2 regions of the Streptomyces sp. NPDC101178 genome follow, and region 1 is predicted to be linked to the other one. Evidence: riboswitches for the same ligand, from Rfam matches in the RefSeq annotation. Region 1 holds a riboswitch; the other holds the start of a gene.
The links. A riboswitch is a leader RNA that binds a small molecule or an ion and turns the genes downstream of it on or off. The one in region 1 is predicted to bind glycine.
Positions count from the first base shown of each region.

Region 2: another riboswitch for glycine. It lies ahead of gcvP (aminomethyl-transferring glycine dehydrogenase); the one in region 1 lies ahead of gcvT (glycine cleavage system aminomethyltransferase GcvT).

Region 1 covers NZ_JBIWOZ010000002.1:277,302-280,780, forward strand. Annotated here, with positions in the region: gene ACIRR8_RS05390 (enhanced serine sensitivity protein SseB) at 1-198, opposite strand, end outside; gene ACIRR8_RS05395 (AAA family ATPase) at 251-1,015, opposite strand; glycine riboswitch at 1,180-1,277, shown strand; gene gcvT (glycine cleavage system aminomethyltransferase GcvT) at 1,458-2,573, shown strand; gene gcvH (glycine cleavage system protein GcvH) at 2,694-3,071, shown strand; gene glyA (serine hydroxymethyltransferase) at 3,098-3,479, shown strand, end outside.
Region 2 covers NZ_JBIWOZ010000013.1:10,034-13,512, forward strand. Annotated here, with positions in the region: gene ACIRR8_RS29280 (DNA polymerase IV) at 1-415, shown strand, start outside; gene ACIRR8_RS29285 (PRC-barrel domain-containing protein) at 337-708, opposite strand; glycine riboswitch at 864-961, shown strand; gene gcvP (aminomethyl-transferring glycine dehydrogenase) at 1,155-3,479, shown strand, end outside.

The DNA of each region.
Region 1 (3,479 bases):
CATCATCGGCAGGTCCAGGTCGGCGCTGGCGGGCGAGCCGCCGTTCGGCAGCGGCACCCAGACCGAGCTGCGGCCGAGCACCTCGACCAGGCGGCCGCCCGCGTCGGCGATGCCGAGGGAGGCGGTCAGGACCTCTTCGAGCTCGTTGGCGGGCCACGCGTGCTGGGGGTGCGCCTGGGCCGGTGCCGGAATCTCCACTGCCTCTGTGCCTCTCTCGGCTGTCGTCGCTGGCGTTGTTCCGGCCAGAACCCTAACCGGAGTGGTCGGCCGGGTCGTGGGCGTTTGTGAAGGTGATCCGCTCCAGCGCGGTCGCGGCCTCCCGGTCCAGCAGCACCGCCGAGGCGCAGCCGACGGGCAGCGCGCCGCGTTCGGTGTCGCGGATCAGCCGGCCCACCGCGTGCCGGTGCCGGGCGAAGGCGTAACCGGAGACGCCCCGGCCGCGCTCGCGCTGGCCCTGGCGGGCGGTCTCCGGGTCCACGTCCAGCAGGAGCAGGCGCAGGGTGCGGCCCCGGCGCGCGGCGTGCCGGGCGAGCCAGTTCCGTACCCAGGTCTGCGTACCGCAGTCGTGGACGACGACCGAGGCGCCGGAGCGCAGCACGGCCCAGAGCCCGAGGTAGTGGGCGGCGCGGACCAGGGGGCGGTAGAGGGCGTACGGGAGTAAGCGGGGCAGGGCGGCGGCCCAGCGGTCGCGGGTGTTCTGCGAGTCGATGGCGTGGCCGGCCACCGCACGCCGGATCATGGTGGACTTGCCGCCGCCGGGCAGCCCGGAGACGACCACGATGTCGCCGGGGGTGAAATCGAGGCTGTACGGGGTGTGGTCCGCGCGCCCGCGCAGATCACGTACCCCCGGCGCGGGCGCGGTGAGCAGCTCCTGTACGGATGCGCCGGGCGCCGCGGCCGGCTCCCGTACCGGCGCTCCGGCCCGCTCGGGCAGCTCGCGCGCGGGGGCGCCCGGCTGTGCGGGCATCGCGCCGTCCGCGAGTCCCGCGGTCGGTACCGACCGCTGCAACGTCATCGCCCATCCCCCTGCTGTCGGGCCGGCCACGCCTGATCCTGAAGTGTAAAGAAAGGGCAAGGCTCCACAACCGTCATCGCCGTTCATCCACCCGTTGTGGACCGGCCTCCCCACGGGGGCGCAATGCGTGCGATGATGACCGCGCCAACTGCATACCGGCCGTTCGAATCCGCGCGGGAGAGTTCCGGCCACAGTGTGAGCCGGGCGCCGAAGGAGCAAGATCCTCCCTTGAATCTCTCAGGCCCCGTACCGCGTGGATGAGGCAGATCTGAAAAGCGGGCCGCTCCGGCGGCTCCACCCAAGGTGCAAGCCGAGCCCTGTGACCAGGGCGCCCCGCTACCCGGGGCATACCCCGGCAGGGGCTATCGGCGAACCTCTCAGGTTCCGATGACAGATGGGGAGGATTTCCGTCCTGACGTCGTCATGCCCTGGAGCCATGCCCATGAGCACTGCCCCCCGTCTCACCGCCCTCGACGCGCTGCACCGCTCGCTCGGCGCCACCATGACCGACTTCGCGGGCTGGGACATGCCCCTGCGGTACGCCAGTGAGCGCGACGAGCACAACGCCGTACGGACCAGGGCCGGGCTCTTCGACCTGTCGCACATGGGCGAGATCACCGTCACCGGTCCCGAGGCCGCGGCCTTCCTGAGCTACGCGCTGGTGGGCAACATCGCCACCGTCGGCAACGGCCGGGCCCGCTACACGATGATCGTCCAGGAGGACGGCGGGATCGTGGACGACCTGATCGTCTACCGCCTGGGCGAGACGGAGTACATGGTCGTCGCCAACGCGGGCAACGCGCAGATCGTGCTGGACGCGCTGACCGAGCGGGTCGGCGGCTTCGACGCCGAGGTGCGCGACGACCGGGACGCGTACGCGCTGCTCGCGGTCCAGGGTCCGGAGTCGCCCGCGATCATGAAGGCCGTCACCGACGCCGACCTGGATGGGCTGAAGTACTACGCGGGCCTGCCGGGCACGGTCGCCGGGGTGCCTGCGCTGATCGCCCGTACCGGCTACACCGGCGAGGACGGCTTCGAACTCTTCGTCGCGCCCGAGCACGCCGAGCGGCTGTGGCGCGCGCTGAGCGAGGCCGGCGAGGCGCACGGCCTGATCCCGTGCGGCCTCTCCTGCCGGGACACGCTGCGCCTGGAGGCGGGCATGCCGCTGTACGGGCACGAGCTGACGACGGCGCTGACCCCGTTCGACGCGGGCCTCGGCCGGGTCGTGAAGTTCGAGAAGGAGGGCGACTTCGTGGGGCGCGAGGCGCTCCAGGCCGCCGCCGAGCGCGCCGAGAGCGCCCCGCCGCGCAAGCTGGTCGGCCTGATCGCCGAGGGCCGCCGGGTCCCGCGAGCCGGTTTCTCCGTCGTCGCGGACGGCAAGGTGATCGGCGAGGTCACCTCCGGAGCCCCCTCCCCCACCCTCGGCAAGCCGATCGCCATGGCGTACGTGGACGCGGCCTTCGCCGCGCCGGGCACCGGGGGCGTGGGCGTGGACATCCGGGGCACGCACGAGCCGTACGAGGTCGTCGCGCTGCCGTTCTACAAGCGCCAGAAGTGATATCCCGGAAGGAACCGGGCCTCTCGCTCCACCCGGGCGTCACGGAAGTGACGTACCTCCGTCTCACCCCGTAAGACCACCGTTCATCAGCACTCCCCCGCGTACAGGAGAATTCAGGTCATGAGCAACCCCCAGCAGCTGCGGTACAGCAAGGAGCACGAGTGGCTGTCGGCCGTCGAGGACGGCGTGGCCACGATCGGCATCACGGAGTACGCGGCCAACGCGCTCGGTGACGTCGTCTACGCCCAGCTTCCGGAGGTCGGTGACACGGTGACCGCAGGCGAGACCTGCGGTGAGCTGGAGTCGACCAAGTCCGTCAGCGATCTGTACTCGCCGGTGACCGGAGAGGTGACGGCGGCCAACCAGGACGTCGTGGACGACCCCTCGCTGGTGAACTCCGCTCCCTTCGAGGGCGGCTGGCTGTTCAAGGTGCGCGTCACGGACGAGCCGGCCGACCTGCTCTCCGCCGACGAGTACACCGCGTTCTCCGGCAACTGAGATCTGAGACCTTAAGGGACCCCCTGATGTCGCTTCTGAACTCCTCCCTCCACGAGCTGGACCCGGACGTCGCCGCCGCCGTCGACGCCGAGCTCCACCGCCAGCAGTCCACCCTCGAAATGATCGCCTCGGAGAACTTCGCTCCGGTCGCGGTCATGGAGGCGCAGGGCTCCGTCCTCACCAACAAGTACGCCGAGGGCTACCCCGGCCGCCGCTACTACGGCGGCTGTGAGCACGTCGACGTGGTCGAGCAGATCGCGATCGACCGGATCAAGGCCCTGTTCGGCGCCGAGGCCGCCAACGTCCAGCCGCACTCCGGTGCGCAGGCGAACGCCGCCGCGATGTTCGCGCTGCTGAAGCCGGGCGACACGATCATGGGCCTGAACCTGGCCCACGGCGGTCACCTGA
Region 2 (3,479 bases), on a different contig from region 1:
GCTTGCGGACTTCACGCAGGAGGACCTGTTCGCGCAGGCCGCGGATGCCCGAGAGCTGGCGGAGGCGCCCGAGAAGCCGGTCGCGGACGACGACAGGAAGCCGGTCGACGAGGAGCCCGAGAGCGCCGAGCAGTTCGCCGCCCGGCGCTGGCCCGCCGGACACGACGTCCGCCACGCGGTGCACGGACACGGCTGGGTGCAGGGGAGCGGGGTGGGGCGGGTGACGGTGCGGTTCGAGGAGCCCGGCGGCCCGGTCGGCCGGGTCGTCACGTTCCGGATCGACGACCCGGAGCTGAGCCCGGCCGACCCCATGCCGCTGGTGCGCGACCCGGTCGACTACTCCTCCTGGCCCGCCAGCCTGCCGAAGTCACGGTCGGGTCCGGTCTCCTCGGCGGGCGGGGAGTCAAGCCCGTAATGGCGGTAGAGCTGCAGCTCCTGCTCCGGGGAGAGGTGCCGGCCGACGCCGAAGTCCGGGGCGCCCTTGATCAGCGCGCGGTCGAAGGGGACCCGCAGCGTGTCCTCGACGAACTCGCTGGGTTCCAGCGGGACGAAGGCGTCCCGGCTGAAGAGGCCGGTGCGGACGGCCGCCCACTCGGGGACGCCCGTCGCGTCGTCGAGATAGACCTCATCCACCGTTCCGATCTTGGCGCCCTTGCGATCGAACGCCTTGCGGCCGATCAGGCGGCGCGGATCGATGTCGGTCTGCACGTGGCCTCCCACTGGTCGCTTCTGCTCAAGGGGTTTCCCCGGCCGCTTCACGAGGGTCCCTCTCGCTCCACCAGCACCAGACAAGTGCAGATCCGTGGCGTCGGCCACTCGAGGACTCCACGGGGATGGCCGCTGGTAGGCTGGCAGGTGGCTGCTGACCCCGTGCGGGAGAGTCCTCCGGTGCAGAATCCGGAGGCGCCGAAGGAGCAAATCCTCCCCGGAATCTCTCAGGCCCCCGTACCGCACGGACGAGGTCACTCTGGAAAGCAGGGCGGGTTCGTGCCGGCAGATGCCGGGACGGATCCGACCCTCACCGACGGTGAAAGTCGGCACGCCTCCGGGCGCGCCGGTGAAGCTCTCAGGTTGAGATGACAGAGGGGGAGGCCGTTCGGGCACCCGCGCCGTGGTGCCCCTCGCAGGTCGTGACAGACCAGGAGGCCTCCACCATGACCCCCCGTCGCACTCCGCTCTCCCAGCTGGAGCAGGGCATTCCGTTCGAGCAGCGCCACATAGGGCCCGACGCCGAGGCCCAGGCGAAGATGCTCGCCCAGGTCGGCTACGGCTCCCTCGACGAGCTGACCGCCGCCGCGGTGCCCGACGTGATCAAGAGTGCGGAGGCCCTGAACCTTCCCTCGGCCCGCACCGAGGCCGAGGTGCTCGCCGAACTGCGGTCGCTGGCCGACCGCAACAAGGTGCTCGCCCCGATGATCGGTCTCGGCTACTACGGCACCTTCACGCCGCCCGTCATCCTGCGCAACGTCATGGAGAACCCGGCGTGGTACACGGCGTACACGCCGTACCAGCCGGAGATCTCCCAGGGCCGCCTGGAGGCCCTGCTGAACTTCCAGACGATGGTCGCCGACCTGACCGGACTGCCCACCTCCGGCGCCTCCCTGCTCGACGAGGGCACCGCGGCCGCCGAGGCCATGGCGCTCGCCCGGCGCGTCGGCAAGGTCAAGAACGGCGTCTTCCTGATCGACGCCGACACCCTGCCGCAGACCATCGCCGTCATCCAGACCCGCGCAGAGCCGACCGGCGTCGAGGTCGTCGTCGCCGACCTCAGCGACGGCATCCCGGCCGAGATCGCCGAGCGCGGCGTCTTCGGCGTCCTGCTCCAGTACCCGGGCGCCTCCGGTGCCGTCCGCGCCATCGAGCCCGTCATCGAACAGGCCCACGGACTCGGCGCGATCGTCACCGTCGCTGCCGACCTGCTGGCCCTCACGCTGCTCACCTCGCCCGGCGCGCTCGGCGCCGACATCGCGGTGGGCACCACCCAGCGGTTCGGCGTCCCGATGGGCTTCGGCGGGCCGCACGCCGGCTTCATGGCGGTCCGGGAGAAGTTCGCCCGCTCCCTGCCCGGCCGCCTCGTCGGCGTCTCCGTCGACGCCGACGGCAACAAGGCCTACCGCCTGGCCCTCCAGACCCGCGAGCAGCACATCCGCCGCGAGAAGGCCACCAGCAACATCTGTACGGCACAGGTGCTGCTCGCCGTCATGGCCGGGATGTACGCCGTCTACCACGGCCCCGACGGGCTGCGCACGATCGCCCGCCGCACCCACCGCTACGCCGCGATCCTCGCCGAGGGCCTGTGTGCCGCCGGCGCCGACGTCGTGCACGGCGACTTCTTCGACACGCTGACCGTCAAGGTGCCCGGCAAGGCCGCGGACATCGTCGCGGACGCCCGCGAGCGCGGCGTCAACCTCCGCCGCGTCGACGCCGACCACGTCTCCGTCGCCTGCGACGAGACCACCACCCGGGCCCAGCTCTCCGCCGTCTGGGCCGCCTTCGGCGCCGACGCCGACATCGAGGCGCTGGACGGTTCGGCCGCCGACGCGCTGCCCGAGGCGCTGCTGCGCTCCGACGACATCCTGACCCACCCGGTCTTCCACCAGCACCGCTCCGAGACCGCGATGCTGCGCTACCTGCGCAAGCTCGCCGACCGCGACTACGCGCTGGACCGCGGCATGATCCCGCTCGGCTCCTGCACCATGAAGCTGAACGCGACCGCCGAGATGGAGTCCATCACCTGGCCCGAGTTCGGCGCGCTGCACCCCTTCGCCCCGGCCGAGCAGGCGCAGGGCTTCCTCACCCTCATCCGCGAGCTGGAAGAGCGTCTGGCGGAGGTCACCGGTTACGACGCCGTCTCCATCCAGCCGAACGCCGGCTCCCAGGGCGAGTTCGCGGGCCTGCTCGCCGTGCGCGCGTACCACCGGGCCAACGGCGACGACCAGCGCACCGTCTGCCTGATCCCGTCCTCGGCGCACGGCACCAATGCCGCCAGCGCCGTCATGGCGGGCATGAAGGTCGTCGTGGTGAAGACCGCCGACGACGGCGAGGTCGACATCGCGGACCTGCGGGCCAAGATCGAGCAGTACCGCGACGAGCTGGCCGTCCTCATGATCACCTACCCGTCCACGCACGGGGTATTCGAGGAGCACGTCGCCGACATCTGCGGCGAGGTGCACGACGCGGGCGGCCAGGTCTACGTCGACGGCGCCAACCTCAACGCGCTGGTCGGGCTCGCCAAGCCCGGCAAGTTCGGCGGCGACGTCTCGCACCTCAACCTGCACAAGACGTTCTGCATCCCGCACGGCGGCGGCGGCCCCGGCGTCGGCCCGGTCGGCGTCCGCGCGCACCTCGCCCCGTACCTCCCCAACCACCCGCTCCAGCCCGCCGCGGGCCCGGAGACCGGCGTGGGCCCGATCTCGGCCGCCCCGTGGGGCTCGGCGGGCATCCTGCCGATCTCGTGGGCGTACGTGCGCCTGATGGGC